3 regions of the Streptococcus vulneris genome follow, and region 2 is predicted to be linked to each of the others. Evidence: predicted binding sites of a transcription regulator. Region 2 holds the regulator's gene; each other region holds the start of a gene.

What was found. The regulator Rex, encoded in region 2, represses fermentation and respiration genes when NADH is low (regulators of the CRP and FNR family bind a similar motif). The targets are predictions, from matches to a motif close to TTGTGAANTANTTCACAA.
Region 1: adhE (bifunctional acetaldehyde-CoA/alcohol dehydrogenase) is a predicted target of Rex. The motif match lies at 3,775-3,792, and genes of this name have one in related genera.
Region 3: adhP (alcohol dehydrogenase AdhP) is a predicted target of Rex. The motif match lies at 7,813-7,830, and genes of this name have one in related genera.

What each region holds. Positions count from the first base shown of each region.
Region 1 covers NZ_JAHUZC010000005.1:96,601-107,032, reverse strand. The annotation lists gene KUA57_RS05150 (helix-turn-helix domain-containing protein) at 47-958, opposite strand; gene adhE (bifunctional acetaldehyde-CoA/alcohol dehydrogenase) at 1,090-3,741, opposite strand; gene KUA57_RS05140 (MORN repeat-containing protein) at 4,040-4,450, opposite strand; gene KUA57_RS05135 (low molecular weight protein-tyrosine-phosphatase) at 4,437-4,880, opposite strand; gene yajC (preprotein translocase subunit YajC) at 4,927-5,226, opposite strand; gene tkt (transketolase) at 5,343-7,319, opposite strand; gene KUA57_RS05120 (ribonuclease P) at 7,435-8,058, opposite strand; gene jag (RNA-binding cell elongation regulator Jag/EloR) at 8,109-9,095, opposite strand; gene KUA57_RS05110 (membrane protein insertase YidC) at 9,113-9,937, opposite strand; gene rnpA (ribonuclease P protein component) at 9,912-10,283, opposite strand.
Region 2 covers NZ_JAHUZC010000001.1:104,058-114,489, forward strand. The annotation lists gene KUA57_RS00515 (NAD kinase) at 1-110, opposite strand, end outside; gene yjbM (GTP diphosphokinase) at 94-765, opposite strand; gene KUA57_RS00525 (CYTH domain-containing protein) at 894-1,463, shown strand; gene KUA57_RS00530 (ribose-phosphate diphosphokinase) at 1,576-2,535, shown strand; gene KUA57_RS00535 (cysteine desulfurase family protein) at 2,545-3,660, shown strand; gene KUA57_RS00540 (DUF1831 domain-containing protein) at 3,665-4,012, shown strand; gene KUA57_RS00545 (DUF4649 family protein) at 4,020-4,235, shown strand; gene KUA57_RS00550 (redox-sensing transcriptional repressor Rex) at 4,318-4,959, shown strand; gene KUA57_RS00555 (gamma-glutamyl-gamma-aminobutyrate hydrolase family protein) at 4,977-5,666, shown strand; gene radC (RadC family protein) at 5,663-6,343, opposite strand; gene pcrA (DNA helicase PcrA) at 6,386-8,677, opposite strand; gene KUA57_RS00570 (formate--tetrahydrofolate ligase) at 8,945-10,432, opposite strand, start outside.
Region 3 covers NZ_JAHUZC010000007.1:70,559-80,990, forward strand. The annotation lists gene KUA57_RS06030 (DUF960 domain-containing protein) at 1-314, shown strand, start outside; gene folK (2-amino-4-hydroxy-6-hydroxymethyldihydropteridine diphosphokinase) at 512-1,324, opposite strand; gene folE (GTP cyclohydrolase I FolE) at 1,483-2,037, opposite strand; gene KUA57_RS06045 (bifunctional folylpolyglutamate synthase/dihydrofolate synthase) at 2,018-3,340, opposite strand; gene folP (dihydropteroate synthase) at 3,342-4,322, opposite strand; gene KUA57_RS06055 (CPBP family intramembrane glutamic endopeptidase) at 4,416-5,123, opposite strand; gene KUA57_RS06060 (NCS2 family permease) at 5,176-6,594, opposite strand; gene KUA57_RS06065 (Cof-type HAD-IIB family hydrolase) at 6,784-7,596, shown strand; gene adhP (alcohol dehydrogenase AdhP) at 7,927-8,946, shown strand; gene KUA57_RS06075 (PTS sugar transporter subunit IIB) at 9,181-10,170, shown strand; gene KUA57_RS06080 (PTS mannose/fructose/sorbose transporter subunit IIC) at 10,196-10,432, shown strand, end outside.

The sequences.
Region 1 (10,432 bases), on a different contig from region 2:
AAAGCGACATTTCTCCAATGACAGAAATGTCACTCCTATAAACTCTTTAATGATATCTTTCTAGATCCTCGGCCCATTCATTATCTAAACTAACGATTAACTTCTCATTACCAAACATCCTCGCCATCATTTTTGCTTCTTCATACTTTTGTTTGGCTGTATCATAGTCAGTATGAATATAATATTTCCACTCCACCATCAAGACAATCGGTTGCTTTTGGAAATCTCGTGTTTTCTGCCCTATTTTATTTAAGGTCTCAACCGCTCTCTTAAAATAATGAAACAGCCCCATAATTTCTATACAAGTTAAAGAAGCTAACAAGGAATCTCTAAGCAAGTTCAAACAATCGAACTCTATCTTATCAACCTGAGAACTTAATTTGTCATGAAAACAAAGAATGGTTTCATGCTCAGATTCTTTTATCTCACCCACATTTAAACCATCCATTAACTGACAGTTGAAATACAGTCTCAATTTCAACAAGTCCACGGCTTTATATACATCTCTGGATAGTAAGTCTTGAAGACTGTCCTCAATCACACCACTTCCGTATAAAGAATTACTAGTCGCTCTCACTGCATCTATTGCCTGAAGGCAGTCCACTATCATCTTCTCATCACGGGGCAGGTCATCATAAAAACACTCGAAAATCTCATCAAAATATTCTTCCTTTTGTTCTTGCAACTCCTTGTCTCCATAGTCAGGGTGATGTAAAAGAAAGTACTTTAATTCTTGGTAGCGTTTAGGCAGTTCCTTATAATCTGGCATCAAGACATAGGACGGAATTTCTAATCGATCTGCAATATATTCTAGTGTTTTTATCGTCGGGCGAAATTCTCCTTTTTCAATGCGCACTAACTGACGGACTGACAGTTCTGACTCATCTCCACAAAAAACAGGGCGTCTAAGTCCTTTCTCTTCTCTAAGAAGTCTTACCTTTTCCCCTAGCTCATTCATCTCTTACATTTCTCCCTCGCATGATTATAAAAGATTTGATTTTCAAATAAATATATGCGATGATTATACCATTTTTCAAATAGAATTACAAAAAAGAGACAGGATAACTCCTGCCTCTAGGCTGATAACAATTATTTACGGCGTCCTGGTCTTTCTTTGTAGCCATAGTAAGAATCTTCGATGATTTCTTGCATGTGGTCAACCATTGGAAGACGTGGGTTAGCTGGTGAACATTGGTCTTCGTAAGCAAGGAAGGCTAATTCACGTGAATGTTCTTTCCATTCTTTTTCGTCGATACCTTGTGCTTTGAAGTTCATTTGGATACCTACGCGCTCACCAAGTTCGTAGACAGCTTTTGCGTAAGATTCCACACCTTCTTCTGGAGTAGAAGCTGGAAGTCCAAGCATACGAGCGATATCTTGGTATTTTTCATCTGCACGGTAGTAGTTGTACTTAGGCCATGTTGCTGTCTTAGCTGGACGTGTACCGTTGTAGCGGATGACGTATGGAAGCAAGATTGCATTAGTACGACCGTGGATTGTGTGGAATTGGGCACCAATCTTATGTGCCATTGAGTGAGAAATACCTAGGAAGGCATTGGCAAAGGCCATACCAGCGATTGTTGAAGCGTTATGCATTTTCTCACGTGAGTGGAAGTCTGCATTCTTAACTGAGCTTTCAAGGTTTTCGAATACAAGTTTGATAGCTTGAAGTGCAAGACCATCAGTGTAGTCGCTAGCCATTTGTGATACGTAAGCTTCAGTCGCGTGGGTCAATACGTCCATACCAGTGTCCGCAGCAACAAATCCAGGAACTGTCAATACCAAGGCAGGGTCTACGATTGCCACAGTTGGTGTCAATGAGTAGTCAGCGATTGGGTATTTACGGTTATTTGCTTTATCAGAGATAACGGCAAATGGTGTTACTTCAGATCCTGTACCAGATGTTGTTGGGATTGCGATGAATTTAGTCTTCTTACCAAGCAATGGGAATTTGAAGGCACGTTTACGGATATCCATGAATTTTTGTACAAGGTCACGGAAGTCCACTTCTGGTTGTTCGTAGAAGAGCCACATTACTTTAGCAGCATCCATTGGAGATCCACCACCAAGAGCGATGATTGTATCTGGTTTGAAGGCACGCATGATTTCAGTACCACGTTCAACTGTAGTGATATCTGGATCTGGTTCTACATCTGCAAAGATTTGGTAAACCACCTTATTCCGACGAAGATCAAGTTGTTCGATGATACGATCAAGGAAACCAAGCTCTACCATGGCATGGTCAGTAACGATCATGACACGTTCAACGTCACGACATTTTTGAAGGTATTGAATTGAATCACGTTCAAAGTATGTTTTTGAAGGAAGTTTCATCCATTGCATGTTATTTCTCCGTCTTCCGACTTTTTTGATATTCAAAAGGTTAATGGCACTAACGTTATCCCCAACTGAGTTGCGTCCGTAAGAACCACATCCAAGTGTCAATGATGGCAAGAAGGCATTATAAACGTCCCCGATACCACCGAAAGTAGAAGGTGAGTTACAGATAACACGAATAGCTTTAACAGCTTTACCAAATTCTTTAGTCAATTCTTCATCAGCTGTGTGGATGGCTGCTGAGTGCCCAAGACCGTTAAATTCAACCATTTGACGAGCCTTAGTAATACCATCTTCACGGCTTTCAGATTTCAAAACTGCGATTACTGGTGACAATTTTTCACGAGTCAATGGCTCGTTTTCACCAACTTCTTTACATTCTGCAGCAAGAATGTTTGTTCCTTCTGGAACTGTAAATCCTGCTTGCTCTGCAATCCAAGTTGCTGGTTTACCAACAATGTCAGCGTTCAATTTTGCACCAGCACAGTTTTTGCTATTTGCTTTCACGCCGAAGCAGAATTCTTCAAGAAGAGCTTTTTCTTTTTTGTTTACAAAGTAAGTATGATATGATTTGAACTCTGCTACAAATTCATCGTAAATTTCTTTATCAATGATAACCGCTTGCTCTGAGGCACAGACCATACCGTTATCAAACGATTTAGACATGACGATATCGTGTGCTGCTTGACGGATGTTAGCTGATTTTTCAACATAGGCTGGCACGTTTCCGGCACCTACCCCAAGAGCTGGTTTACCACATGAATAAGCCGCCTTAACCATGGCATTACCACCTGTTGCAAGGATTGTCGCAACACCTTCGTGGTTCATAAGCGCACTAGTTGCTTCCATAGATGGTTCAGTGATCCACTGTACGCAGTTTTCAGGAGCTCCTGCTTTAATCGCAGCATCACGAACGATTTGAGCTGCGTGAGCTGATGATTCTTGAGCTGACGGGTGGAAGGCAAAGACAATTGGATTACGTGTCTTCAATGAAATCAATGCCTTAAAGATTGCTGTTGATGTTGGGTTTGTTGTAGGAGTAATACCACAGACAACACCAACCGGTTCAGCGATGAGAGTCAATCCTGTTACATCGTCTTCTTCGATAACGCCAACTGTCTTAGTGTGACGCATGTTGTTTACTACATGTTCACAAGCAAACAAGTTCTTAGTTGCTTTATCTTCAAATACACCACGTCCTGTTTCTTCATAGGCATGTAAAGCCAATTCTCCGTGGGCATCCAAAGCTGCTACTGACGCTTTAGCTACGATGTAGTCAACTTGCTCTTGGTCCAACTTACGCATTTCTTCAAGGGCAACTAGAGCTTTTTGCACCAACCCATCGACATGCTTTTCAGCAGCGAGTTTCTTTTCCTCTGGTGTCATAGTTTTTTTATCAGCCATATTTTCCTCCATAGCTTTCAAGGACTAAATCCTTTGTTAATTTTTTCACAAGTTTATTATAACGCATTATTTCAACTTTGTAAACAGTTTCATAAACATTTCACAAAGAATTTTTGGTTCCTTGTGAAGTTTTTCTCATTATCTTTTCTCCACAAGCTTTTTCTTTAGAGTTTGTGAAATTTATTTCAAAAATTTTTTATTTCACAAACTTGCTTGGAAGAGGAACTTGGAAAGAAAAGGATTTGCAGGTAAGCGCTTACTTAAAGCTTATAACAATACCTCCTTTGATAAGGAGGCCCTATTTTTGTTGAAAAACGCCTTGTTTAAAAGTTCCTTCATAAACGACTTCTTGTTCTGTTGTTAGTTTCCCTTTTCCTTCAGCCTGACCATTTACAAAATCACCTTCGTAGGTCCAGCCTTCTTTAGATTGAAAGGTACCTTTTCCATTGAAGGCTCCATTGCTGAAACCACCTGTATATTGGTCCCCATTTTGGAAAGTAATAGTACCCTGTCCATTCATTTTACCACGGACAAGACTGCCATCGTAAACAATCGTTCCATTATCCAGTTTTAGAACACCTTTTCCAGGAATATTTAGAAAAAAGACGAGTACAGCACAGAAAACAATGGCAACTACTGCTAAAAGCTCTAAACGTGGACGAGTCAGATAGACACGATACTTTTCGTAAAAATTCTTAAGATTTTCCATCTTCACTCTCCCTTTCTAAACGTTCTAACCAAGCCCTGCACCCCTCTTGAACACGTCGATAGGTTTCCTCAAAATCTCCTGTATACCAAGGATCTGGAACACTTTCAGATGCAAATGAGTAAATCTTATCTTGACAGTCTGCTGGACACATCTGACGTAAGTCAGAAACATTTGAAGCATCCATTCCGATAATATAATCAAAAACTTCAAAATCTTCCTTACTAATCTGAAGCGATGTTTTGGCTTTGTCATAGGGAATCTCATATTGTTGAAAAATTCCTTGAGTTCCCTTATGAATCGGATTACCATGTTCCCAAGAGGAAGTCGCTCGACTTTGGATTTCGTAATTATCTGTCATTGATTTCATAACAAACTCAGCCATAGGACTGCGACAAATATTTCCCAGGCAGACAAAGACTAGTTTTTTCATCCCATTTCCTTTCTTTTATAGAAAAACGGGAGTTAGTAGTCCCGTCTTATTTTTCAATTGCGCCTTCTAGTGAAGTTGTTTCTTTCATCGGTAATACTGTCTTGATAGCAGCTAGTTCAAAAGTCAAGTAAACTCCATCTACATCAAGAACGATCGTTCTCTTCTCAGTATCTACTTCATCGACTGTTCCGTAAAGTCCACCGATTGTAATCACTTCATAGCCTTTTTGTAGTTTATTTAAGCTTTCCATACGTTTTTGTGCTTGTTTCTTTTGAGAGCGTTGCATAAAGAACATCAAGCCCAACATCGCTACAAGCATAATTAAAAATGTATAATTTGGATTCATTTTCTTCTCCTTTGTCTTTTACATAGGACTACTATATCAAATTTCAGCTACTTTTACAAGATTGTACCTTGCTTTTCTAGTAAGAAAAACCAGAGCTCGCGCCCTGATTTTTAGAATTATTTCAAATTTTGAACGACTTTTACAAGATTTTCTACAGTAAAGCCATATTCTGCCAATACTTTTGGTGCTGGTGCAGAGGCTCCGAAGGTATCAATACCGAGAACAACACCATCGAGACCAACATATTTGTACCAGTTTTGAGTTGCACCCATTTCGACTGCAACACGACGGCGAACTGCATTTGGAAGAATTTCTTCCTTGTATGCTGCATCTTGTTTATCAAAGACATCTGTAGATGGCATGCTGACTACGCGGACTTTTTCGCCTTGACTAGCCAATTCTTTAGCAGCTGAGACAGCTAGATTGACTTCTGAACCTGTCGCAATCAAGATGGTATCAAAGTCTGCTTCATTTTCATAGACAACATAAGCACCTTTAGCAACCTTGTCGAAGTCTGTTCCCTCTTCAACAGTCAAGTTTTGACGTGTCAAGACAAGAGCAGTTGGTGTTTTCTCACTTGTCACTGCAAGGTACCAAGCTGCTTGAGTTTCACGCGCATCTGCTGGACGGAAAACATTTAGATTTGGCATAGCACGGAGACCTGCTAAGTGTTCAACTGGTTCGTGTGTTGGCCCATCTTCCCCAACTGCAATAGAATCATGGGTAAAGACATAGGTCACAGGAAGTCCTTGCAAGGCTGACAAACGGACAGCTGCCTTCACATAGTCAGAGAAGACGAAGAAAGTTCCACCGTATACACGAAGTCCACCGTGAAGGGCCATCCCGTTCAAGATAGTTCCCATTGCAAATTCACGAACACCAAACTGAATGTTACGGTTCAAGCGATTGGCGTCGTCTTGAAGTCCGTCAGTCTTGATATAAGTCATGTTTGAGTGAGCTAAGTCAGCTGATCCACCCAAGAAGGTTGGCAACTTAGCCGCCACAACGTTCAAGGCATCTTGGCTTGAATTACGAGTTGCTTGAGAGAAGCCATTTTCTAAAGCTGGGAAGTCTGCTGGAGTCACTTCAACTGGATCGCGTCCGTCGATGATGGCTTCTACTTCTGCAGCTAGTTCTGGGTGAGCTTCTTTATAATCTGCAACTAATTTTGTCCAAGCTTCATAAGCTGATGCACCACGGTCTGAAACATGTTCTTTGAAATCAGCGTAAACTTGTTCTGGAATTTCAAATGGTTCGTAGTCCCAACCAAGAGCCTGACGAGTTGCTGCAGTTTCATCTGCTCCAAGAGGAGCCCCATGTACGGCATTAGTTCCTTGTTTGTTTGGAGAACCGTATCCAATAACCGTCTTCACTTCAATCAAAGATGGTTTGCCTGAAGCTTTAGCTGTTTCGATAGCAGCATGGATTGCTTCCAAGTCTGTTCCATCTTCTACCAAGGCAGTATGCCAACCGTAGGCATTGTAACGGTCACGAACGCTTTCTGTAAAGGAATCCTTTGTCTCACCATCCAAGTTGATGTCATTTGAATCATAAAGGACAACCAACTTATCTAGTTTTTGCAAGCCTGCGTACGAAGCTGCCTCGCTTGAGACACCTTCCATCAAGTCTCCGTCTCCACAGATAACATAAGTATAGTGGTCAAAGATATTGTAGCCTTCGCGGTTATATTTGGCTGCCAAGAAACGTTCTGCTTGGGCAAAACCAGTGGCAGTTGAAATCCCTTGACCTAAAGGACCTGTTGTAGCATCAATTCCTGCTGTATGGCCAAATTCTGGGTGACCAGGTGTTTTTGAACCCCATTGACGGAAGCTCTTAATCTCATCCATGCTGACATCTTCAAAACCAGAAAGGTGAAGAAGAGCATAAAGGAGCATTGAACCATGACCTGCTGAAAGAATAAAGCGGTCGCGGTTAATCCAGTTTGGTTGAGCTGGATTGATACGAAGTTGTTTTGTAAAGAGGCTGTAAGCCATCGGAGCTGCTCCCATAACCACACCTGGGTGACCTGAGTTGGCTTTGTTGATAGCGTCAATACCTAGGAAACGAATTGCATTAACAGATAGATTTGACATAGAATTTCCTTTCTATTTGAGGTGATTAGTGAATCACACATTCTATTTTACTATTATATGAAAAAATACATAGAATAGCAATTAAACAATTCGACGTAAATAAGTATTCTATTTGCTATCCTCTAGTCGCCTGATAGTAGGGAAGTAAGCGTTCATAAGCACCTTCTAATTTTTCTAAAATCACTTCTAATGATTGATTTTCAATAAAAGAAACATCTGCCTTAACTAAAACTTTTCGGACTTCCTGACTCCTCAACTTCTCACGTAAAGTACGACGATTTTCTTCGTTCGCCTCCCACCGTTGACTTTGACCATCTGAGTAGGCTAGATAATAAATCCCTTCAACGGTTGAAATTTCTAAAGCTTTAGCCTGCTTGCCCAGAGTTTGCTCATCCTTCTTACGCTCGATGAAACTGACTTCTAGTGATACTCCAAAATCTGAAGGGCTCCCATATAAACGTAAAGCCAGCATAGGTTCTGTCACTTGTCCGTCTCTCTGTAGATAAACCCAAAAATGTGGTCGCAAACGCTGGGCCTGATTCATCCACTGGCTAGTCTGTTGGAGTTGCCATTCTGGATGGCTTGCTTGGAAAGCTTTGGCCAATTCTGTAAAAGCCTTTCGGGCCTCTTGGCCTTTGTGGCGTAATTCCAGCATCTTCTCCCGTTCTTCTCCTGATTTATCAGGATTACGGTACTGCAAATCTGCAAAGTCTAGATAGTCTCTTATCTTATTCAACATCCGTTTAACTTCCTCTAACTAGCAAAAAATCAGGATAAACCTGATTTTACTTATTCTGTATCTACGACAACATAACGATTTGGCTCATCACCCTCAGAGTAACTAGTCACGCCATCCATACGTGAAATAATACGATGAATAATCTTGCGTTCACTATTTGACATAGGATCTGTTTGATGACTACGTCCTTCTTCTAAAACACGAGCCGCCAATTTTTGCGCATAGGTCTGCAAGACTTCTGCACGGTGTTCAACATAATCATTGACATTAATAGTAATGTAGAAGGTTCTTGAATAGCGGTTATAAAGATAATTTTGAGCCAATAACTGCAAGGCTTTCAATACTTTACCATGATAACCGATAATACGCCCTGGCTCATTTGTATCAATTTGTAAATTGATGCTACGACGGTTATAATCATTTGAAATCGTCGCCTCAACGTCCATATCATCAATGATTGTCTGGACATAAGTCGTTACTTCCGTAGCTACTTGTTCAATATCAAAACTCGGTTCCACCTTTAAGTCTAAATCTTCGATAAATTGACTAGAAGGTTCTTCTGTGTCGAAAACTGACTCAGAAGCAGAAACAGTTTCATCTGTTCTCTCTTCTAGTTGTAATTCATTTAGAATCTCAATATGTCCAGTTTCTTCTAAAATGGTGTTAGCATGTTTTTCATTTTTCAAGATTTCAGCCTTGACTTCATCAGAAACCCCTTGGCCTTCTTCTTCAATCTTTTTAATCGCTTCTACAACATGACCCAAATCAACGGTTGCTTCACTGACCGTTTTGACCGGTTCATTTTGTTCATTGATTTCTTTAGGAACACCCTTAATAGCTTGTTGATTTGCTTTAATGACAGTTGTTTCACTAATAGCATCGATATCCACTTGGGCTGGTTTTTTACCAAATAAACCAAGAAAGCCATTTTTTTCACGAGAAATGACTTTGATGTGAGCCTTCATTCTTGGAATATCTAATTCTTTCAATCCTTTCTGGATTGCTTCTTCAACAGTTGAACCTGTAAATACTACCATTACCAGATTCCTCCTTATTATTTCGTTTTCTGAGCCTTTTTCTTGGCTTTTCTTTTTCTATTTTCCAAATCTTTTTGTGCCTGTACTACGGCCTCGCGCTCTGCAATAATCTTGAATGGATTGTTCAAGAAATAGGTTTGCAAGACTTGATAAGCATTGGACACTGCCCAGTAGAGAGCGACTCCGCTCGGAGCATAAACCCCAAAGATAAAGATTAAGACTGGAATCCCGTACATCATCGCAGTCGTAGCGCCATTACGCTCAGACAAGGCTTTGTTGGACAGCCAAGTACTTAAAAAGGTGAATACTGCTGCTAAAATCGGAAGAACAAGGGTTGTATCCACACCACCAAGGTTAATCCATAAGAAATGACCTGTCTTTAAAAAGTCAACTCTTGATAGAGCTTGGAACAAGGCCAAAATCACCGGCATCTGAATCAAAATCGGCCAAAGAGAATCTGACTGTCTGACACCCATTTCTTTAAAGACTTTACGCATTTCTTGCTCTAGCTTGGTTCTGCTTTCCATATCTCGACCCGGATATTGTTCTCGAAGCGCCTTAATGCGAGGTTGAGCTTCCTGCATTTTTCTGGATGCCACCATTTGCACTTGGAAAACTGGCAAGAGGACTGTACGAATCAAGATCGTAAAGAGAATAATCCCTACTCCGATACTGATATCAAACGATAAAAAGCGAATGATTTCCGCAAAGAAGTAAACAAATTTACTCCAAAAATCAGCCGATTCGGCTGTAATATCGCTAGTTGCCCCATTTGTCGCACAAGCTGTCATGATCAATAGGGACAGTCCTAGCAAACTAGTCAACTGTAGTTTCTTTTTCACTCCCATTTCCTTCCTGGTAAATCTTTGATAATTTTAATACGTGGAGTAGGTTTTTCTCCATCTCTGCGTATCCCAAGGTTTCGACTCCTTTTCGAGCAATGACAACAAAATCGACATCTTCTACCAGACTCCCTTTTGCATTCTGGATAATATGTCTAATTCGTCGCTTAATTTGATTTCTAGTGACGGCATTCCCAAGTTTTTTGCTAACTGATAGACCTACTCGAAAATGTTTTTTCTGGTTTTCCAATTGGTAGACAACAAATTTGCGGTTAGCAAAACTTGTCCCCTCCTTGAAAATCGCCTTAAAATCTTTCTCTCTTTTTACACGAAAGTTTTTCTTCAAAACTCAACTCCATCTATTAAATTACTACTATTATACCATATTTTTCAAAAAAACCAATCATAGCAAGGTTTTGGACAATTTCACCATAAAAAGAAGCTGGAAAAATCTCTTTCCCAACTCCTTGTACGGAATATTTTTACTAGTTTTAC
Region 2 (10,432 bases):
TTGAGTATGAACTGATTTCTCTTCAAACGATCTCGCAATTCATACAAAACCCTTTGACTCTGTGGTTTTCTATTAGCTATCAGGTCAATTCGTTTACCTGTATTCTTCATCTGTATCGTCACTGTTTCCTACACCGTCATTTAATTTTCTACTTAAAGGATCAAAAAGTGCCTGGGCTTCTTGGATATCATCACGTATTTTACCCATTTCTTCATCCAACTGATGAGCGATTTTGGCCGTGATTTCTAGTCGCTCCTTAATCTCCTCTGGGAAATCCCCTTGGTACTTGTAGTTGAGAGAATGTTCTATCGTTGCCCAGAAATTCATGGCCAAGGTACGTATTTGAATTTCTGCCAAAATAGTCTTAGCCCCATTAATGGTATCAACCGAATATTCAACTACCACATGATAGGAACGATAGCCTGAGGATTTTCGATGAGTAATGTAATCACGCTCCTGTATGATCCGCATATCCTGACGCTTGCGCAGAATCTCCACTACTTCCTTGACGTCATCTACAAACTGGACCATCACACGCAAGCCAGCAATATCCTGCAAATCGTGTTCCAAGGTCGCATAAGTAATGCCACGACGAGCCATTTTTTCCTTGATACTTTCAATCGGCTTGACTCGACCAGTCACAAACTCAATCGGAGAATGCTTATTTTGCTTGCGATATTGCTTACGAATACCACGAAGTTTAATCTTTAACTCACCAACAGCTTGAATGTAAGGATCTAGAAATTCTTCCCATTCTAAGGTCATATATTCTCCCTTGTTCTCATATTATCCTTCAAAAATATCTTTGATTTTTTCTCCAGATTCATATACAATAAATACAATGCTTATTATACCATAAATCCGCTTTCAACGATAAAGAAAAGGTAAGAAAAATGAAACATTTAGAAATTGAATTGAAAACACTCCTGAAAAAAGATGAATATGATCGTCTAAAAGACCAGTTCACAGGTGTCACTCCTGTTCTTCAAAAAAATTACTACATCGACACGCCTGATTTTGAACTGCGAGAAAAGAAGGTTGCTATGCGCATTCGAACTTTTGAAGACTGGGCAGAATTGACACTCAAAGTCCCGCAAAGTGTTGGAAACATGGAGTACAACCAAAAATTGGAACTAAAAGATGCTGAAAACTACCTGTGCAAGAAAGAACTTCCTCAGGGACTGGTGCTGGATGAATTGGCTAAACATGGTATCCAAAGTAAAAAATGGCAGGTTCTTGGTTGTCTAACAACTCTTCGCTATGAAATGCAAACACCAATTGGCCTCATGGCACTGGATGAAAGTCAGTACTTTGATATTACAGATTACGAATTAGAGCTTGAGGTGGAAAATCACGAGCAAGGAAAGCAAGATTTCCAGCAATTTTTAGAGAAAAATCAGATTGCTTACCAAAAAGCTCCTTCAAAATTGGTTCGATTTGTCAAAAGCATGAAAAATAGCTGAAATAATCTCTATTTTTTGGTAAAATAGAAAAGATAAAAATACACAAAACCTAGTTCATATATGTAAAGCAGATATAACTCGGTTTTATAAAGTTTACAGAGGACGGTCTATAATGTCAGATAGAAAAAATATGAAACTTTTCGCGCTCAACTCTAACCAAGAGATTGCACAAAAAATTGCGGATGCTGTCGGTATTCCACTTGGAAAACTGTCATCACGTCAATTTTCTGATGGAGAAATCCAAGTAAATATCGAAGAAAGTGTCCGTGGTTATGATGTTTACATCATCCAGTCTACAAGTTTCCCTGTTAACAACCACCTAATGGAATTGTTGATCATGGTCGACGCTTGTGTACGTGCAAGTGCCCACAGTATCAACGTTGTCCTTCCATATTTTGGCTATGCACGTCAAGACCGTATCGCTTCACCTCGTGAGCCACTTACAGCGAAACTAGTTGCCAATATGCTAGTTAAGGCTGGTGTCGATCGTATCCTTACGCTTGATTTGCATGCCGTTCAGGTTCAAGGCTTCTTTGACATCCCTGTCGATAACCTTTTCACAGTTCCCCTATTTGCAAAACATTATTGCGATAAGGGCCTACTCGGTTCAGATGTTGTCGTGGTTAGCCCTAAAAATTCAGGTGTAAAACGTGCTCGTAGCTTAGCTGAATATCTTGATGCTCCTATCGCCATTATCGATTACCCTCAGGACGATGCAACTCGTAACGAAGGTTATATTATTGGTGATGTTGAAGGTAAGAAAGCCATCTTGATTGACGATATTTTAAATACAGGACGCACCTTCTCTGAAGCTGCTAAAATCGTTGAACGTGAAGGGGCTACAGAAATTTATGCTGTTTCTAGCCACGGTCTCTTCGTTGAGGGAGCTGCTGAACTTCTCGACAATACTAATATTAAAGAAATTCTTGTGACTGATTCAGTAGCAACAAAAGAAAAAACTCCTAAAAACGTATGCTACATCACTGCTAGTGAGTTAATTGGTGATGCTATCGTCCGTATCCACGAAAGAAAACCAGTCAGCCCACTCTTTGCCTACAACAAAAAGAAATAAGGTGATTCTTTGATTTATTTGGACAATGCTGCAACGACTCCCATGTCAGCAGTTGCTATTTCAGCTATGACCAAGGTTATGCAAGAAACTCATGGAAATCCTTCTAGTATTCATGGGCATGGCCGTCAAGCTGGCAAGCTCTTACGCGAAGCCCGTCAGGAACTAGCCCAGTTACTGGGAACAAAACCTCAACATATCTTTTTCACTTCTGGTGGGACTGAAGGCAACAATACTGCTATCATTGGCTACTGCCTTCGTCATCAAGAACAAGGAAAACACATCATCACAACTGCCATTGAGCACCATGCCGTCCTTGAAACCATTGATTACTTGGTTCAACACTTCGGTTTTGAAGCAACCATTATCCAACCAGAAAATCAAGAAATCACAGCCCAACAAATTCAAAAAGCTTTACGTGATGATACAATTTTGGTTTCTACCATGTTTGCCAATAATGAGACAGGAAACCTACTTCCCATCGCTGAAATTGGCCAAATACTCAAGCAACACCCTGCTGCCTATCATGTTGATGCAGTTCAAGCTATTGGTAAAATACCAATTCACCCAGAAGAGTTGGGCATTGATTTTCTCACCGCTTCTGCACATAAATTCCATGGTCCTAAGGGAATCGGTTTTCTCTATGCTTCTAGCATGGACTTTGATTCCTATCTCCATGGTGGAGACCAAGAACAGAAAAAACGTGCAGGTACTGAAAATTTGGCTGCCATCGTAGGCATGGTTGCAGCCCTAAAAGAGGACCTAGAAAAACAAGAAGAACATTTTCAACATGTACAAAATCTAGAAACTGCCTTTCTTGCAGAGCTAGAGGGAGTTCAGTATTACTTGAATAGAGGAGAATATCATCTCCCTTATGTCCTCAATATTGGATTTCCTGGCCAAAAAAATGACCTCTTACTCCTTCGTTTAGATTTGGCTGGAATTTCAATCTCTACTGGCTCAGCCTGCACTGCAGGCATTGTCCAATCCAGCCATGTTCTTGAAGCTATGTACGGAGCAAATTCAGAACGCTTGAAGGAATCCGTTCGTATCAGTTTGTCGCCACAAAATACTGTTGAAGACCTACATACCCTCGCAAAAACCTTAAAAGAAATTATCGGAGGTTAGCCATATGGCATTTGAAAAAACCATTCAGTTAAAAAATTGTCGTTACGACTACACTCTTAGTCCTTCTGTTAAAAAATTCACCCTTAAGGACAACACCTTTTTTGAGACTAAGGTTGGTAACTATGAATTGACTCGCCTTTTGGAAAAAGTTCCGAACAGCGGTGAGGGATTCCAACTCAAAATCATCATTAACAAGGAACTTACAGGTGCTAAAATCAATATCACTGACAAGTTTGGGCTACGCCTAGTTGATATTTTCAAATCAGAAGACCACCACATTCATCAGGAAAAATTCTACTTCCTCATGGATAGCTTGGTAGAACGTGGTGTCTTTACAAAATCGGAAAGATAGAGCCAAAATGTTTGAACTGACCTATAAGGACAGCTATCATGTAGAGCGAACTCTCAAGTATGAGGATTACGAAGCTCTCATGCTGGCTCTGTCAGGATGTGTTACCCTACCAGATACACTTTATGTAACTTCTTTGACCTTTAAAGGACAAGAAGTTTACCAAGGACTGGTCGGAGACCTCTACCGTTTTCTATCACATGCAGATTTTTTACATCAAAACTAAGATTTTTCTTAGTTTTTTCTTATTTTTGTTGATTTTTTCACAATGTTTCTATAAAATAGAAGAATAGAAAGGTTGTGATTTTGTGAAAGATAAACAGTCTGCTATTCCAAAAGCTACAGCGAAAAGACTCTCTCTCTACTATCGAATTTTTAAGAGATTTCATGCAGAAAAGATTGAACGTGCCAACTCTAAGCAAATTGCAGAGGCTATCGGTATTGATTCCGCGACCGTACGTCGTGATTTTTCCTATTTTGGTGAACTAGGTCGTCGTGGTTTTGGCTATGATGTCAAAAAACTGATGACATTTTTTGCCGATTTACTCAATGATAACTCTATTACCAATGTCATGCTGGTAGGTATTGGAAATATGGGCCATGCCCTTCTCCACTACCGCTTCCACGAGCGTAACAAGATGAAGATTATCATGGCCTTTGATCTAGATGACCATCCTGAAGTCGGTACCCAAACTCCTGATGGGATTCCCATTTACGGAATTTCTCAAATCAAGGATAAAATCAAGGATGCTGATGTGAAGACTGCTATCTTGACTGTTCCCAGCGTCAAGTCGCAAGAGGTTGCCAATCTCTTGGTGGATGCTGGCGTGAAAGGAATCCTCAGTTTTTCACCAGTCCATCTGCATTTACCAAAAGACGTGGTCGTTCAATATGTCGATTTGACAAGTGAACTCCAAACTCTCCTCTACTTCATGCGAAAAGAGGATTAGAAAGCGAAAATCATTTTATGAAAAAACCAGTTATTGGGATAACAGGAAACGAAAAAACTCATCCAGATGATGACATCATGATGAGTTACGCAGCAAAAGGCTTTGTTGAAGGCGTTAAAGACGCTGGAGGGATTCCCATCATCCTACCGATTGGTGATCAAGAAATGGCTAGCCACTATATTAGTTTGATTGACAAGCTCATCTTGACAGGTGGGCAAAATGTTGATCCAAAATTCTATGGTGAACCAAAAACCATCGATAGCGATGACTATCACCTTCAAAGGGATATCTTTGAACTGGCCCTCATCAAGGAAGCTATTAACCAGAAAAAGCCTATTTTCTCCGTCTGCCGTGGGACTCAACTCTTTAATGTTGCCATGGGTGGAACTTTGTATCAAGATATCGAAGACCACTGGCAAGATTGTTCTGCCGAGTACACAACTCAACGCTTGATGACAGAACCAAATACTGTTCTTCGAGAAATCTATGGAGAAATTTCCCATATCAACTCCTTCCACCACCAGAGCATCAAAGATTTAGCACCTAACTTAAAGATTGCAGCTCATGATCCTAAGGATGGTATCATTGAAGCTGTCATGAGTACAGATGATGTCGCCTTTCTCGGTGTCCAATGGCACCCAGAATTTCTTTTTGAAAATCGTCCCAAAGATAAAAACCTCTTTGACTATGTCGTCAATGAACTTTAGATTAAATCCGTCTTTTCACGATAACTAAAGTAATTAGAATGAGAGACAATCAAATGGTCCAAGAGGACAATCCCCATCAGGTCACAGGCTTCTTTTACAAGTTTAGTCACATGATCATCATTTCGGCTAGGGGCTACCGCTCCTGAAGGATGATTGTGGACCAAGATAAGAGAGGTTGCCATATGCTTGATAGCATAGTGAAGAATCTCACGTGGTTCAGCAATACTACGAGTAGCTGAGCCGATAAAAATGGTCTGTTGATGAATGATTTGATTTTGAGTATTGAGATAGAGCGCCACCAGGTGCTCTTGTTTTTTATGTCCCAACTCCTGTTGCATCTTCTTGGCCAACTTTTGACTGCTGAGAATACTTTCCATCTCAATAGTTTCATGTTTGTGAATACGATGCCCCAGTTCAATCATAGCTTGTAATTCTATGGCCTTAACACGCCCAATACCAGACAGACTCTGTAATTCCTGCAGGGTCATTTTTTTCAAATCCGTTAGACTTGAAAGGTTGTTCAAAACTTTCTGGGCAATTTCAAAAACACTAGCTTGACGTGTTCCTGTCCTAAGTAAAATAGCTAACAACTCTTGATTACTGAGCGCTTCAACTCCTTCTTTTGCCAGCCTTTCTCTTGGTAATAGTGAATCTTCTTGGAATGAAATACTGTACATAAAAATCCTCCTCACTTTATTATTCGTGAGAAGGATGGAAAATTATATTTTTTTCTCAATTGGGGCTACACTAGCTAAAAGTTTTTTCAAACCTACTTCTGGGAAATTGATTTTTAATTCCTGCCTAGCACCGCTTCCTGAAACTTCCAGAACAGTTCCCTCTCCCCATTTCTTGTGGAGAGCAATGTCACCAATGGACCAATTTGCCTCGCTAGACCCTGATTTTGCTCCAGCTGTAAATTGACCAAATGGGAGACCGCTTGACTGGATAGTTTTTGGTGCCACACCGCGTTTACGGTCTTGAAGGGCCTGGGCAAGACTCATACCTTGACCAAAGGCGAGACCACCACTGCTATAAGATGTCTTAAAGCTTGTATTTACAGGACGAGCCAGACCTTGATACTCAAGTAAGTCTGAGCTGATTTCGTTAATAAAACGAGTCGGACGGTTGTAGTTGGTACGACCAAAAAGCAGGCGCGAATTGGCATTTGTCAGATAGAGAATTTTCTCTGCACGCGTAATTCCTACATAGGCCAGACGGCGTTCTTCTTCTAATTCATCTAGATCCTCAGCCGCGCGGCTAAGCGGAAAGACATTCTCTTCCATCCCAATCAAAAAGACAACTGGAAACTCGAGACCTTTGGCAGCATGCAGGGTCATTAGGGTAACTTCTGATGTCTCCTGACTACCTGAATCTGTATCAGCAATCAAGGCCAGGTCATTTAAGAAACGACTTAGTTTGTCCAAACCAGTTTCTTCTTCTGGTCCATCAGATGTGTCATCAAAGTTTTTCGTCACAGAAAGGAACTCTTCAATATTTTCAACCCTAGCCTTGCTTTCTAAAGTCGCTTGAGCGTTTAGAATATCGACGTAACCTGTTTTTTCTAGGACGGCCTCAACCAACTCTGTAATAGTTAATTGATCTAGCTGCTCTCGTAAATTTAGAATCATATTGGCAAAATCCCAGATAGACTGGGCTGCTTTACCCTTGATACCAGATAACATGATATTGGCTGAAGCATCTAGCATGGACATGTCTTGCATATTCGCAAAGTCACGGATTTTCTCAACCGTTCCTGGCCCAATTCCACGTTTCGGCTCGTTGATAATACGCTCAAAACTGATATTGTCACTCAAATTGGCAATAAGATTGAGGTAAGCGATAATATCTCGGATTTCCTTACGGCTGTAGAACTTGGTTCCGCCAACCATGGTATAAGGAATATTTGACTTGAGCAAGGCTTCCTCAATAGTACGGGACTGCGCATTAGTACGATAGAGAACTGCAAAATCCTTGTGAAGGAAGTTTTGGTTGCGACCCAGTTCATCGATGGTTTTGGCTACAAATACAGCCTCATCTAGCTCATCATTGGCACGATAGTAAACGATTTGTTCCCCATCAGCGTTTTGAGTCCAGAGATTCTTAGGACGGCGGTTTTTATTATTTTTAATAACCTCATTGGCCGCTTGGAGAATGGTTTTAGTTGAACGATAATTCTCCTCCAACAAAACAACCTTGGCTTGGGGATAATCCTTTTCGAAGTCCAAGATATTCTGCATATCAGCACCACGCCAACCGTAGATAGACTGGTCCGCATCTCCAACCACACAGATATTTTTAAAACGGGAAGCCAAGAGTTTGACCAATTGGTACTGAGCGTGGTTGGTATCTTGGTACTCATCAACATGGATGTATTGAAACTTCTGCTGGTAGTAGGTCAAAACATCAGGATTTTGATCAAAGAGACGCAGGGTCAACATAATCAAATCATCAAAGTCAACAGACTCAGACTGACGCAGTTCTTTTTGGTAAGCAGTGTAGCACTGGGACACGATTTGCGTGTACATATCTCCAGCTTGGGCAGCATAGGCAACATCATCAATCAAATCATTCTTAGCATTGGAAATAGTCCCTAAGATGCTCCGTTCATTCCATTTTTTCGGATCCAAGTTCAACTGTTTGAGAATGCGTTTCACGAGCGTTCGCTGTTCACCAGGATCGACAATTGTAAAATTACGATTGTAGCCAATATGGTCCGCATCGCGACGCAAAATACGAACACACATGGAGTGAAAGGTCGCAATCAGACAGTCCTGAGTAGCTGGATTGAGGCTATAAGCACGCTCTTTCATCTCACGCGCAGCCTTATTAGTAAAGGTAATGGCCAAGATATTCCACGGATTGATCAGCTTTTCATCAATCAGATAAGCAATGCGGTGGGTCAAAACTCGGGTCTTTCCAGAACCAGCCCCCGCCATGATCAACAAGGGGCCTTCTGTCGTTTGCACCGCCTCAGCCTGACGGTCATTCATTCCATTTAATAATGCGTTCATCTTCTCTTCCTTACTCTTGAAGTCAATATTTCTATTATATCAGAATTCAGGGAAAATATCTTTACCTAGACTGGTTACGTGTAGAAGGCAACTTCTTATATCTAGATAAAAAATGAGCTTGGATGGTATTTCCAAACTCATTTTTTACTCAATGAAAATCGAAGTGCAAACTAGGAAGCTAGCCGCAGGCTGTACTTGAGTACGGCAAGGTGAAGCTGACGTGGTTTGAATTTGATTTTCGAAGAGTATAAAGTCAATTACAATATACTAGAACAAGCCTAATACTGTTCCATCGCTTTCAACATCCATGTTGAGGGCTGCTGGTCGTTTTGGAAGGCCTGGCATGGTCATGACATCACCAGTTAATGCAACGATGAAGCCTGCACCTAATTTTGGCACCAATTCACGAATGGTAATTTCAAAGTTTTCAGGTGCTCCAAGTGCATTTGGATTGTCTGAAAAGCTATACTGGGTCTTAGCCATACAGATTGGCAATTTGTCCCAACCGTTTTGAACGATTTGGGCGATTTGTGTTTGAGCTTTCTTCTCAAAGTTCACTTTGCTACCACGGTAGATTTCAGTAACAATCTTTTCAATCTTTTCTTGGACAGAAAGGTCATTATCATACAAACGTTTATAGTTAGATGGGTTTTCAGCGATAGTCTTGACAACCGTTTCAGCAAGAGCTACTCCACCTTCTGCACCATCAGCCCAGACACTTGCTAGTTCAACTGGCACATCAATAGAAGCACAGAGTTCTTTCAAGGCTGCAATTTCAGCTTCTGTATCAGATACAAATTCGTTAATCGCAACAACTGCGGGTACTCCAAATTTACGGATATTTTCAACGTGGCGTTTCAAGTTAGCAAAACCTGCATGAACTGCCTCAACATTTTCCTCTGTAAGAGCGTCTTTAGCCACGCCACCATTCATCTTAAGAGCACGAAGGGTTGCAACAATAACTACTGCATCTGGAGATGTTGGCAAGTTTGGTGTCTTAATATCAAGGAATTTCTCAGCACCAAGGTCTGCACCAAAACCAGCTTCAGTAACTGTGTAATCAGCCAAGTGAAGGGCTGTTGTAGTTGCCAAGACAGAGTTACATCCGTGAGCGATATTGGCAAATGGACCACCATGTACAAAGGCAGGTGTACCGTAAATTGTCTGAACCAGGTTCGGTTTAATAGCATCCTTCAAAATCAATGCTAAGGCACCTTCAACCTGCAAATCACCTACAGAAACAGGTGTACGGTCATAGCGATAACCGATAACGATATTAGCGAAACGGCGTTTCAAGTCCTCGATATCCGTTGCCAAGCAAAGAATCGCCATGATTTCGGAAGCGACGGTAATGTCAAAGCCATCCTCACGAGGAATACCATTTAAAGGGCCACCAAGTCCAACGGTCACATGGCGAAGAGCACGATCATTCAAGTCCACTACACGTTTCCAGAGGATACGACGTTGGTCAATTCCCAACTCATTTCCTTGGTGTAAGTGGTTGTCAATCAAGGCAGAAAGCGCATTGTTGGCAGTCGTAATGGCATGCATGTCCCCCGTAAAGTGTAGGTTGATGTCTTCCATTGGCAGAACTTGAGCGTAACCACCTCCTGCAGCACCTCCCTTAATACCCATTACTGGACCAAGAGATGGTTCGCGAATAGCGATCATGGTTTTCTTGCCAATCTTGTTCAAGGCATCCGCAAGACCAATGGTAATAGTTGATTTTCCTTCACCTGCAGGTGTTGGGTTGAT
Region 3 (10,432 bases), on a different contig from region 2:
CTTTTACCAATACCCACATGCGGTCAGCTAGTTTTGGCATTGTTACCAGCTTGCCTGATGACGTTATTGACTCATTTTGGTATATCATCGACCATTTCTTAAAAAATGTCTTTGAATTGGAAGAAGAACTCGAGTTTCAATTGCTCAATAACCAAGGAAAAATTACCTTCCACTTCTCAAGTCAACACCTCCCTACAGCCATTGATTTTGATTTTAACCACCCTTTCGACCCTCTTTATCCCCCCAGAGTCTTGGTTTTAGACATGGATGGTAGAGAGACTATCCTCCTCCCAGAAGAAAATGACCTATTTTAATACTCAATGAAAATCAAAGAGCAAACTAGGAAGCTAGCCGCAGGTTGCTCAAAACACTGTTTTGAGGTTGTGGATAGAACTGACGAAGTCAGTAACCATACCTACGGTAAGGCGACGCTGACGTGGTTTGAAGAGATTTTCGAAGAGTATAAAAACTCTAGCCTTCAGTTGCAAGTGACTGAAAACTAGAGTTTTTTCTATTGTTTCAAAGCATTATACAAGTTGCGGATCGGTTGCTTTAATGTCGGATGGATAAAATGAGGCGCAATTTCTTGAAGAGATTCAAGGACAAAAAGGCGTTCCGCTATGTAAGGATGAGGCAAGATGAGGTCGTCTGTATAAATGACCTGGTCCTCCACAAAGAGCAAGTCCAAATCAATCAAACGAGGTCCCCAATGCACTTCTCTCACCCGTCCCATCTCTGACTCAATGGCTAACAAGGTCTCTAATAAAACTGGGGCGGGCAACCAGGTTTCAACCTCAACCACTTGATTAGCAAAGCTATCTTGCTCCACACCACCCCAAGGCTCCGTCGTCAAGACACTGGACTCTTTGAGAATATGGATACCTCGAGCTCGCATTTTCTCAATGGCTTGTTTCAAATTTGCTTGTTTATCTCCCATATTGCTTCCTAGGGCGATAAAGGCTCGTTGCTTGCGGCGATGAATGGTTACCGAGCAAGTATCTAGCGGCAAATGCACTGGCGCCCAAGGTTTTTTCAGTTCTAGCTTTATTTCTTGGACAAGAGGATAAGCCTCAAAAGTACGTTCTACCAGTTTGTAGGCTACCGTTTCAATCAAATCTTCAGTGCTCTCCTGAAACCAAGTCGTCCACTGCTGACACAGTTCTCCGTAATGGACAGAGGCTGTTAAATCCAAATCTGTAGCCGCCTTAGTCATATCATAGAATAGGATAGCTGAAACGACAAACTTTTGCCCTAATTCTTTCTCACTAGGAAAAAGACCATGATAGGCAAAAATTTCCAAATCCTTAATCTGCAGTTGATCCATAATGATTCCTTTCTAGAAAAATCCGCTTCAAGCGGATTTTTTTTATACTCAATGAAAATCAAAATGCAAACTAGAAAGCTAGCCGCAGGCTGCTCAAAACACTGTTTTGAGGTTGCAGATGAAAGCTGACGTGGTTTGAATTTGATTTTCGAAGAGTATTATAGTCCCATTAAACGATAAGCCTGGTCTCGGAGGTCCTTATCTGTTTCAAATAGACCACGAGCTACTGTCGTCAAGGTTGCAGTGCCTGGTTTTCTGACACCACGCATGCTCATACACATATGTTCCGCCTCAATGACAACAAAGGCTCCTTTAGCACCTAGATAGTCCATCAAGGCATCAGCCACTTCGATATTCAAACGTTCTTGAATTTGTGGTTTTTTCGAATAAACTTCAACCGTACGGGCTAGCTTAGACAAACCTGCTACACGGCCATCTGGAATATAGGCAATATGCGCTCTCCCATAAAATGGCAATAAGTGGTGTTCACACATGGTATGGAAAAAGATATCCTTTTCTACCACCATATTATCGTCAATAATCTCAAAAGATTTTGACAAATGTTCCTCCGCTGTTTGACCAAGCCCTGAAAAAATCTCTTGGTACATACGGGCCACACGAGCAGGCGTTTCCTGCAAGCCCTCACGGTTAGCGTCCTCTCCGACAGCCTCGATAATCATTTTTACAGCTGCTTCAATCTTTTGTGTATCCATTTTCGTTCTTCCTCTCCATCAGATAGGCTCTCACTTGGCTCAAGAAATACAAAGAACCTGTGACAATCCTAACTGTTTGTTTCTCTTCTTTTTTATCTGTCAATTTCTGCTCTAGAAAATCCTGCCAACCTTGGTAGCTGAGATTTCTAGACTTGGCTGCCTCTTTCAGCACATTTTCATCAGTCGCCCGACTATCGTCAAAATGTGTCAGGGTAAGCTCGGTATCTGGCATGGCCCCCAGCAAGTCCAACATATCCTCCAAGGCCTTGGTTTTGATACAAGTAAAGAGGATTTCCTTACGATAATCCGCAAAGCGTTCTTGCAAGGTTGCTAATAAAGCCTTGATAGCATGGGGATTGTGGGCTCCATCCAAAATCATCAAGGGTTCTCTTGACACTACCTCCAGACGCCCCGGCCATCTTGTTTCTTCCAGAGCTTGAGCAAGCAAGGTATTAGCTGGTAGCTCTCGACCATCTTCTTGACAAAAATTATCAAGTAAAGCTATGGCCATCCCAGCATTCTCTATCTGGTGCAAGCCAAGCAGGCCAGTCTGGAAGCGACCTTGCCTGACAACACTTGTATAGTCAAAGACTTCACCCGTTACCACACTCTTTTGATGGCTGATCTGATAATCTGCCCCGTAGGCAAGTCTCGGCGCATTTTTATCTTCCGCAATGCGGTCAATCACAGCCAAAGCTTCTGGAGCAATACGCCCTGTTACCAAGGGAATCCCTTGTTTGATAATACCAGCTTTCTGCTCTGCTATGGCCTCCAAAGTGTCACCAAGTAGGGCTACATGATCCAATCCAATAGTCGTAATTCCTGTCAAAATGGGCTGGCAAACATTGGTACTATCCAAAAGTCCACCCATGCCCACTTCCATGATAGCCACATCTACTTGCTCTGAGGCAAAGTAGTCATAGGCTATGGCTGTGATAATCTCAAACTCGGTTGTGCCCTGTAAATTAGCGGTCGCTTCTCCCTCAAGTAAAGACTGATAGTCTGCCATGAGAGTTTCGAGTCTAGCCTCGGGAATAGATTCCCCGTTGATGCTAATCTGGTCTGTGTAATGAATGAGGTAGGGCGAGCTGAAAACACCAACTCTCAGCCCTAGCTTTTCTAGCATATTTTTCAAAAAAGCAATTGTCGACCCCTTGCCATTGGTTCCTCCGATATGGATGACCTTGAGTTTGAGATGGGGATTGCCACGCAAAGCTAATAGTTCCACCATTCGTTCCAAGCCAAAATGCGGTTGGTCCGTCCGGTAGTTAGCAATCCACTGATTATTTTCAAATTCTTTCATCTTATTTATATTGTTTTAAATCTAGATTTTCCGCTTCATCAGCCAGACGAATAGCGGAGGCAATTTCAACTGCCATCCTGTGACTAGCTACATCATGCACGCGCACCACTTCTACACCCTGCCTCGCAGCGATACTAGTTACATGAGCCGAAGCTGTGTCCCGATTGCGGAAACCAAGTTCTGTCTCAGGATTGACTTCAAAACCATTTTCTTCAAGGATATTGATGACAAATCGCTTGCGCGACACTCCGAGAAAGATTGGATAACCTTTCTGATGTAGTTTATCCAGATCCCGTAAAAGAAGCAAATTTTCTTTCTTGGTTAGACCAAAGCCGATTCCCAGATCCAACAGGATATTTTCTTGTGCAATCCCAGCTTCCTCTGCTCTCGCTAGTGCTCGTTCAAAGAAAGCCTCCATTAACTCTTCGATTGGCAATGTTTCAAAGTCAGCTAACTCTTCCTCTGTAAAAGCTTGTCCAAAACCAAAATGAGGAAATATGAGCGAGCTAGGATGCTGAGGTCGCGCCATAACTGGATTAAACATGATGACCACTTTCGCTCTCGCTTCTGCTACCACATGAGCCATTTTTTCATCACCCATGAGACCAGTGATATCATTAACTAGATTAGCACCAGCAGCCAAAGCCGCCTCTGCCACCTGACTTTTCCAAGTATCGATAGAGATGAGAACATCACTTTCCTTGCGAATAGCTTTGATTACTGGAACAACACGCTGGATTTCCTCTTCTATCTCAACATAGCTATAGCTACTTCCCGGCCGAGTTGATTCTCCACCGATATCGAGCATACTGGCTCCTTCTGCTATCAATTTACGAGCCTGCTGGAGTGCCTGCTCAAGAGCAAAAAATTGACCACCATCCGAAAAGGAATCTGGGGTTACATTGATAATTCCGCAAATAGCTGTCTTTGCATGATTTACTTTAGTTGACATATCGGTCACTCCCTCAAGGCTTTTCATCATATTATTTCTCTATTTTACCATAAAAAGAAAAAGATGGACACGATTGCATTCATCTTTTTCCCAGTAGAAACAAGTAAGCAATTGTCAAAAATCTTAAACAGAAATCCCTAATGTCCGACTCAAAATCACCACGAGAGCCAGCAAACAGAAAGCAACCCCATTCACAATCATGTGAAGTAAGATAGACATTTCCAAACGTTGGGTCTTGTAAGCCGTCCAAGACAGAACGATCGACATACCTCCATAAATCAATAAAGAAGGTAAATTACTTGGTTGATGCAATAAAGCAAACACAATCGTACCGACTATAAATCCCAAGTTCTCTTTTCCTCGGAAAATCTTTTTAGGAACAATCCCACGGCACAAGATTTCCTCACAAATTGGAGCAAGCAAGGCCAACAAGAAGAAACTGGAAATCAGAGAACTATTCTGAACCATGTCGTTAATCTGAGACTGATTCCCTGTTGTCGTCTCATTTGATAGTTGCAATAAAATGGAACCAAGTATATTTGAACAGATAATGACTAAATAACTTAATCCCAAACGTGCCAAATCCTTCGCTCTAAAAAAAGAAAAATTAAAACTTGCTAACTGCGTTTTACGAGCTCCAATAATAAACAGCACCAGAATCACAATCGAAATACCAGAAACTATCAGTCCTGACTGCAACAGTGGTACTGCATTTAAAGTTAAAATAGCAGTAACCCCTATAGGAATCTGATATAAAATTGTCGCTAGCAGAAAGATTAACAGCCAACCTGCACGATTCAATAATTCTTTCCAGATACTTTTCTCTTTCATCACCTATCTCCTTTGTATTAAAAAAGGGGGAAATTCCCCCTGGGTTATCCTATTATAAGGCCATGCTGATGTAGTTAAGGATAAACAAGGCATCCAAAATCCAAATCATGACATGAACATCTTTAGCTTGACCTTTGACAAGCTTAGTCAAAGTGTAAGTCAAGAAACCAACTGCAATCCCTTGAGTGATAGAGTAGCTGAATCCCATAAAGATAGATGTGAAGAAAGCAGGAACCGCTTCAGACATATCGTCCCAATGGATATTTTTCAAGCTAGCCAACATCATAATCCCAACGATAATCAAGATTGGAGCTGTAGCGGCTGTTGGTACAATCGCTAGAAGTGGGCTAAAGAAGCTTGAGATCGCAAAACAGATAGCTACGACCAAGGCTGTCAAACCAGTACGTCCACCCGCACCGATACCAGCAGCAGACTCGACATAAGTCGTTACGTTCGAAGTACCAGCGATGGCACCAATTGAAGTACCAATCAAGTCAGAGTAAAGAGCCTTATCCAACTTAGCTGATTGGTGATTTTCACCATTTGTCGCTACGATACCAACTTTTTCACCTGTACCGATCAAGGTACCAATTGTATCAAAAATATCTGTCAATGAGAAGGCAAGAATAGCCATCAGAGTTTCAGGCAAGCGAGCTGTATCTGAAATCAAAGCTCCCAAACCTTCTGAACCAAGAGCTACACCAAAGACTGTCTTCAAGTCTTCAAAGGCTGCACCAACATGGTTATTAGCAAAATCGATGCTTGACAAATCTACCAAACCAACTGCGATAGCAAGAATAGTTGTTGTCAAGATAGAGAGGATAATTCCCCCTTTAATTCCTTTGATAACAAAGAAGATTGTAATGGCCAGTCCTGCAAGTGCCACCAAAACAGCTGGGTTATTAAAGTCAACCAATCCTGGAACTGCTGAAGAGTTTGCTGCAATCGTTGCTTTAGCTTTGTCAGCCCCTTCTCCTACAACAGTATAGTTACCTGGATCAATCGTAAATTTCAAAAATCCAGCATTCTTAATTCCTACGTAGGCAAGAAAGACACCGATACCAGCTGAAATAGCTGAGCGAAGAGCATTTGGAATCGATTCAATGATCATTTTACGAACATTTGTCAAGGTAATAATCAATGAGATAATCCCACAGATGAAGACCATAGCCAAGGCTTGTTGCCAAGAATAACCGAGTCCAAATACAACTGTAAAGGTAAAGAAGGCATTGAGTCCCATACCTGGTGCTTGGGCATAAGGTAAGTTAGCATAGAAGGCCATCATCAGGGTACCCGCAACTGCACCGATAATCGTTGCGAGGAATACACCTTGAGCAGGCATTCCTGTTTGCGAAAGAATTTGTGGGTTTACAAAGAGAATATAACTCATTGCAAAGAAAGTTGTTAAACCAGCGAGAACCTCTGTACGAACGTCTGTACCGTTCTCTTTTAGTTTAAATAATTTGTCCATTATTAATCTCCTTTTAATTTTTACGAACAATAATAGAATTATATCATTTATCATTCACTTTTTCAATATCTTTGTTTGATTTATTTAAGAAATTGATCCAATTTCATTTTTTGTTTGGAATCTGCTTTTCTGCCTGCTTTCTGTTATAATAGAAGACATCTTATCTGAAAAGACACTAGAAAGGTCCCTATGACGAAAAAAATTATTGCAGTTGACCTGGATGGAACCCTGCTCAACTCAGACAGTCAAATTTCTGACTTTACCAAAGAAACCATAAAAAAAGTTACTGAAAAAGGCCATCAAGTTATTATTACGACAGGGCGCCCTTACCGCATGTCAAAAGATTTCTACCGTGAACTAGGCTTAGACACTCCTATGATTAATTTCAACGGCTCCCTCACTCATTTACCAGACCAAACTTGGGACTTTGAAAAGTGTTTGACTGTAGACAAAAAATATCTGCTAGATATGGTTCGACGTTCAGAGGACATTCAAGCCGATTTTATCGCTGGAGAATACCGTAAAAAATTCTACATTACAAATCCTAATGAAGAAATTGCCAATCCCAAACTATTTGGTGTGGAAGCTTTCCATCCTGAAGATCAATTTCAGCCTGAATTAGTGACCAAAGATCCTAACTGTATCCTGTTACAGACCAGAGCCATTAACAAGTATGCCTTGGCAAAAGAAATGAATGCCTTCTACCAGCATCAACTTTCTATTAATACTTGGGGTGGTCCGCTCAATATCCTTGAGTGTACCCCAAAAGGTGTCAATAAGGCCTTTGCTTTGGACTACTTGCTCAAGGTAATGAACCGAGATAAAAAGGATTTGATTGCTTTTGGAGATGAACACAATGATACCGAAATGCTAGCTTTTGCTGGGAAGGGCTATGCCATGAAAAATGCTAACCCAGAGCTACTCCCTTATGCAGATGAGCAAATTTCCTTGACAAATGACCAAGATGGGGTTGCAAAAACCCTGCAAGACTTATTCTTATAGTCCATACTGATACTCAATGAAAATCAAAGAGCAAACTAGGAAGCTAGCCGTAGGCAGTACTTGAGTACGGCAAGGCGAAGCTGACGTGGTTTGAATTTGATTTTCGAAGAGTATGACCAGCTTGCGAGCTGGTCTTTGTGTTCTTTTCACAGTCTCATCAACCAGTTAATCGATTGTTCTACTTTTTGCATCCAAAACCTTGGAAAAGGCTTTCTTTTGTGATATACTTCACATATAAATACAAGAGAGCTCGTCACACTCGACTCTGTTGACACAAAATCAATCCAGTCCCGTTTCTCCTGCTCTCAGTTAATATCAAGGAGGATAGCTATGAAAGCTGTTGTTGTAAATCCAGAAAGCACTGGTGTTGCTGTTGAAGAAAAAGTACTCCGTCCACTTGAAACTGGGGAAGCACTTGTAGAAATTGAATATTGTGGTGTTTGCCACACTGACCTCCACGTTGCCCATGGTGACTTTGGTCAGGTACCAGGACGTGTCCTAGGTCACGAAGGTGTTGGTATCGTTAAAGAAATTGCCCCAGATGTGAAAAGCCTTAAAGTCGGTGACCGCGTCAGCGTTGCTTGGTTCTTTGAAGGATGTGGCACTTGCGAATACTGTACAACTGGTCGCGAAACCCTTTGCCGTACAGTGAAAAATGCCGGCTACTCAGTAGATGGTGGTATGGCTGAACAATGTATCGTAACTGCAGACTATGCTGTTAAAGTTCCTGACGGACTTGATCCAGCCCAAGCCTCTTCTATCACATGTGCTGGTGTAACAACCTATAAAGCTATTAAAGAAGCCAAAGTTGAACCAGGCCAATGGGTTGTTCTTTACGGCGCTGGTGGACTTGGTAACCTAGCTGTTCAATACGCTAAAAAAGTATTCAATGCTCATGTCATCGCAGTTGATATCAATAACGACAAACTTGCCCTTGCAAAAGAAGTGGGTGCGGACATTGTTATTAACGGCCTCGAAGTTGAAGATGTACCTGGACTCATCAAGGAAAAAACTGATGGTGGAGCTCATTCAGCTGTCGTAACTGCTGTATCTAAAGTTGCCTTCAACCAGGCTGTTGACTCAGTTCGTGCTGGTGGTCGCGTAGTCGCTGTTGGTCTCCCTTCTGAAATGATGGAACTCAGCATCGTGAAAACCGTTCTAGATGGAATCCAAGTCATCGGTTCTCTTGTTGGAACTCGTAAAGACTTGGAAGAAGCCTTCCAATTCGGTGCAGAAGGTTTAGTAGTTCCAGTTGTCCAAAAACGCCCAGTCGAAGATGCCGTAGCCATTTTTGACGAAATGGAAAAAGGTCAAATCCAAGGACGTATGGTACTTGACTTCACCCACTAATCTAATAAAAACCTATTTTAAAAGTTGGAATGCGCTTCCAACTTTTTTATATTAAATTTTTTAATAAGGATTCAAAAAAACTTCTCTAAAACTCAATATATCAATATTTTCAGATGTAATCTTTTTAATTATTTTATGATAAATAGTTGATTTTTAGATGAAAACGGTTTATACTTAAACAGTCTTAAAGTTTTCTTAAACGAAAACTAAAACAAAAAAGGAGGAATGACAATAATGAGTATCGGAATCATTATTGCGAGCCACGGCGAATTTGCTGCGGGTATTCATCAGTCAGGATCTATGATCTTTGGTGAACAAGAAAAGGTTCAAGTTGTAACCTTTATGCCAAACGAAGGTCCTGATGATCTATACGCTAAGTTTAATAACGCTGTTGCTGCATTTGACGCAGAAGATGAGGTTCTAGTTTTGGCTGACCTTTGGAGTGGATCTCCATTTAACCAAGCTAGCCGCGTGATGGGAGAAAATCCTGAGCGTAAGTTTGCCATCATCACAGGACTGAACTTACCGATGTTAATTCAAGCCTACACAGAGCGCCTCATGGACGCTGCTGCAGGTGTCGAAAAAGTCGCTGCTAATATCATTAAAGAAGCCAAAGATGGCATCAAGGCTCTTCCAGAAGAGCTAAACCCAGTTGAGGAAGTAGCAAGTGCTGCAGCTGATCCAGTTGCCCAAGCTGCTATTCCAGAAGGAACTGTCATCGGAGACGGTAAACTCAAAATCAACCTTGCCCGTCTAGACACTCGTTTACTTCACGGTCAAGTTGCAACTGCTTGGACTCCAGATTCAAAAGCAGATCGTATCATCGTTGCTTCAGATAACGTAGCTAAAGACGAATTACGTAAAGAATTGATTAAACAAGCAGCTCCAGGTAAAGTGAAAGCAAACGTTGTTCCTATCCAAAAACTAATCGACGTTGCAAAAGATCCTCGCTTCGGAGGAACACATGCCCTTATCTTGTTTGAAACACCTCAAGATGCCCTTCGTGCTATTGAAGGTGGCGTGCCAATCAAAACTCTTAATGTTGGATCAATGGCTCACTCAACTGGTAAAACAATGGTTAACAACGTTTTGTCTATGGATAAAGAAGACGTTGCTACATTTGAAAAAATGCGTGACCTTGGTGTTGAATTTGATGTACGTAAAGTACCAAACGACACGAAAAAAGATTTGTTTGACTTGATCAACAAAGCAAACGTGCAATAATCGATTTTATGAAAGGATTTTAAAGATGTCTATTATTTCTATGGTTTTAGTAGTCGTTGTAGCCTTCCTAGCAGGTCTTGAAGGTATCCTCGACCAGTTCCAATTCCATCAACCAATCGTAGCTTGTACCCTTATCGGCCTTGTTACTGGTAACCTTGAAGCAGGGATCATCCTTGGTGGTTCTCTTCAAATGATCGCCCTTGGTTGGGCTAACATCGGAGCTGCCGTAGCTCCTGACGCTGCTCTTGCTTCTGTTGCTGCT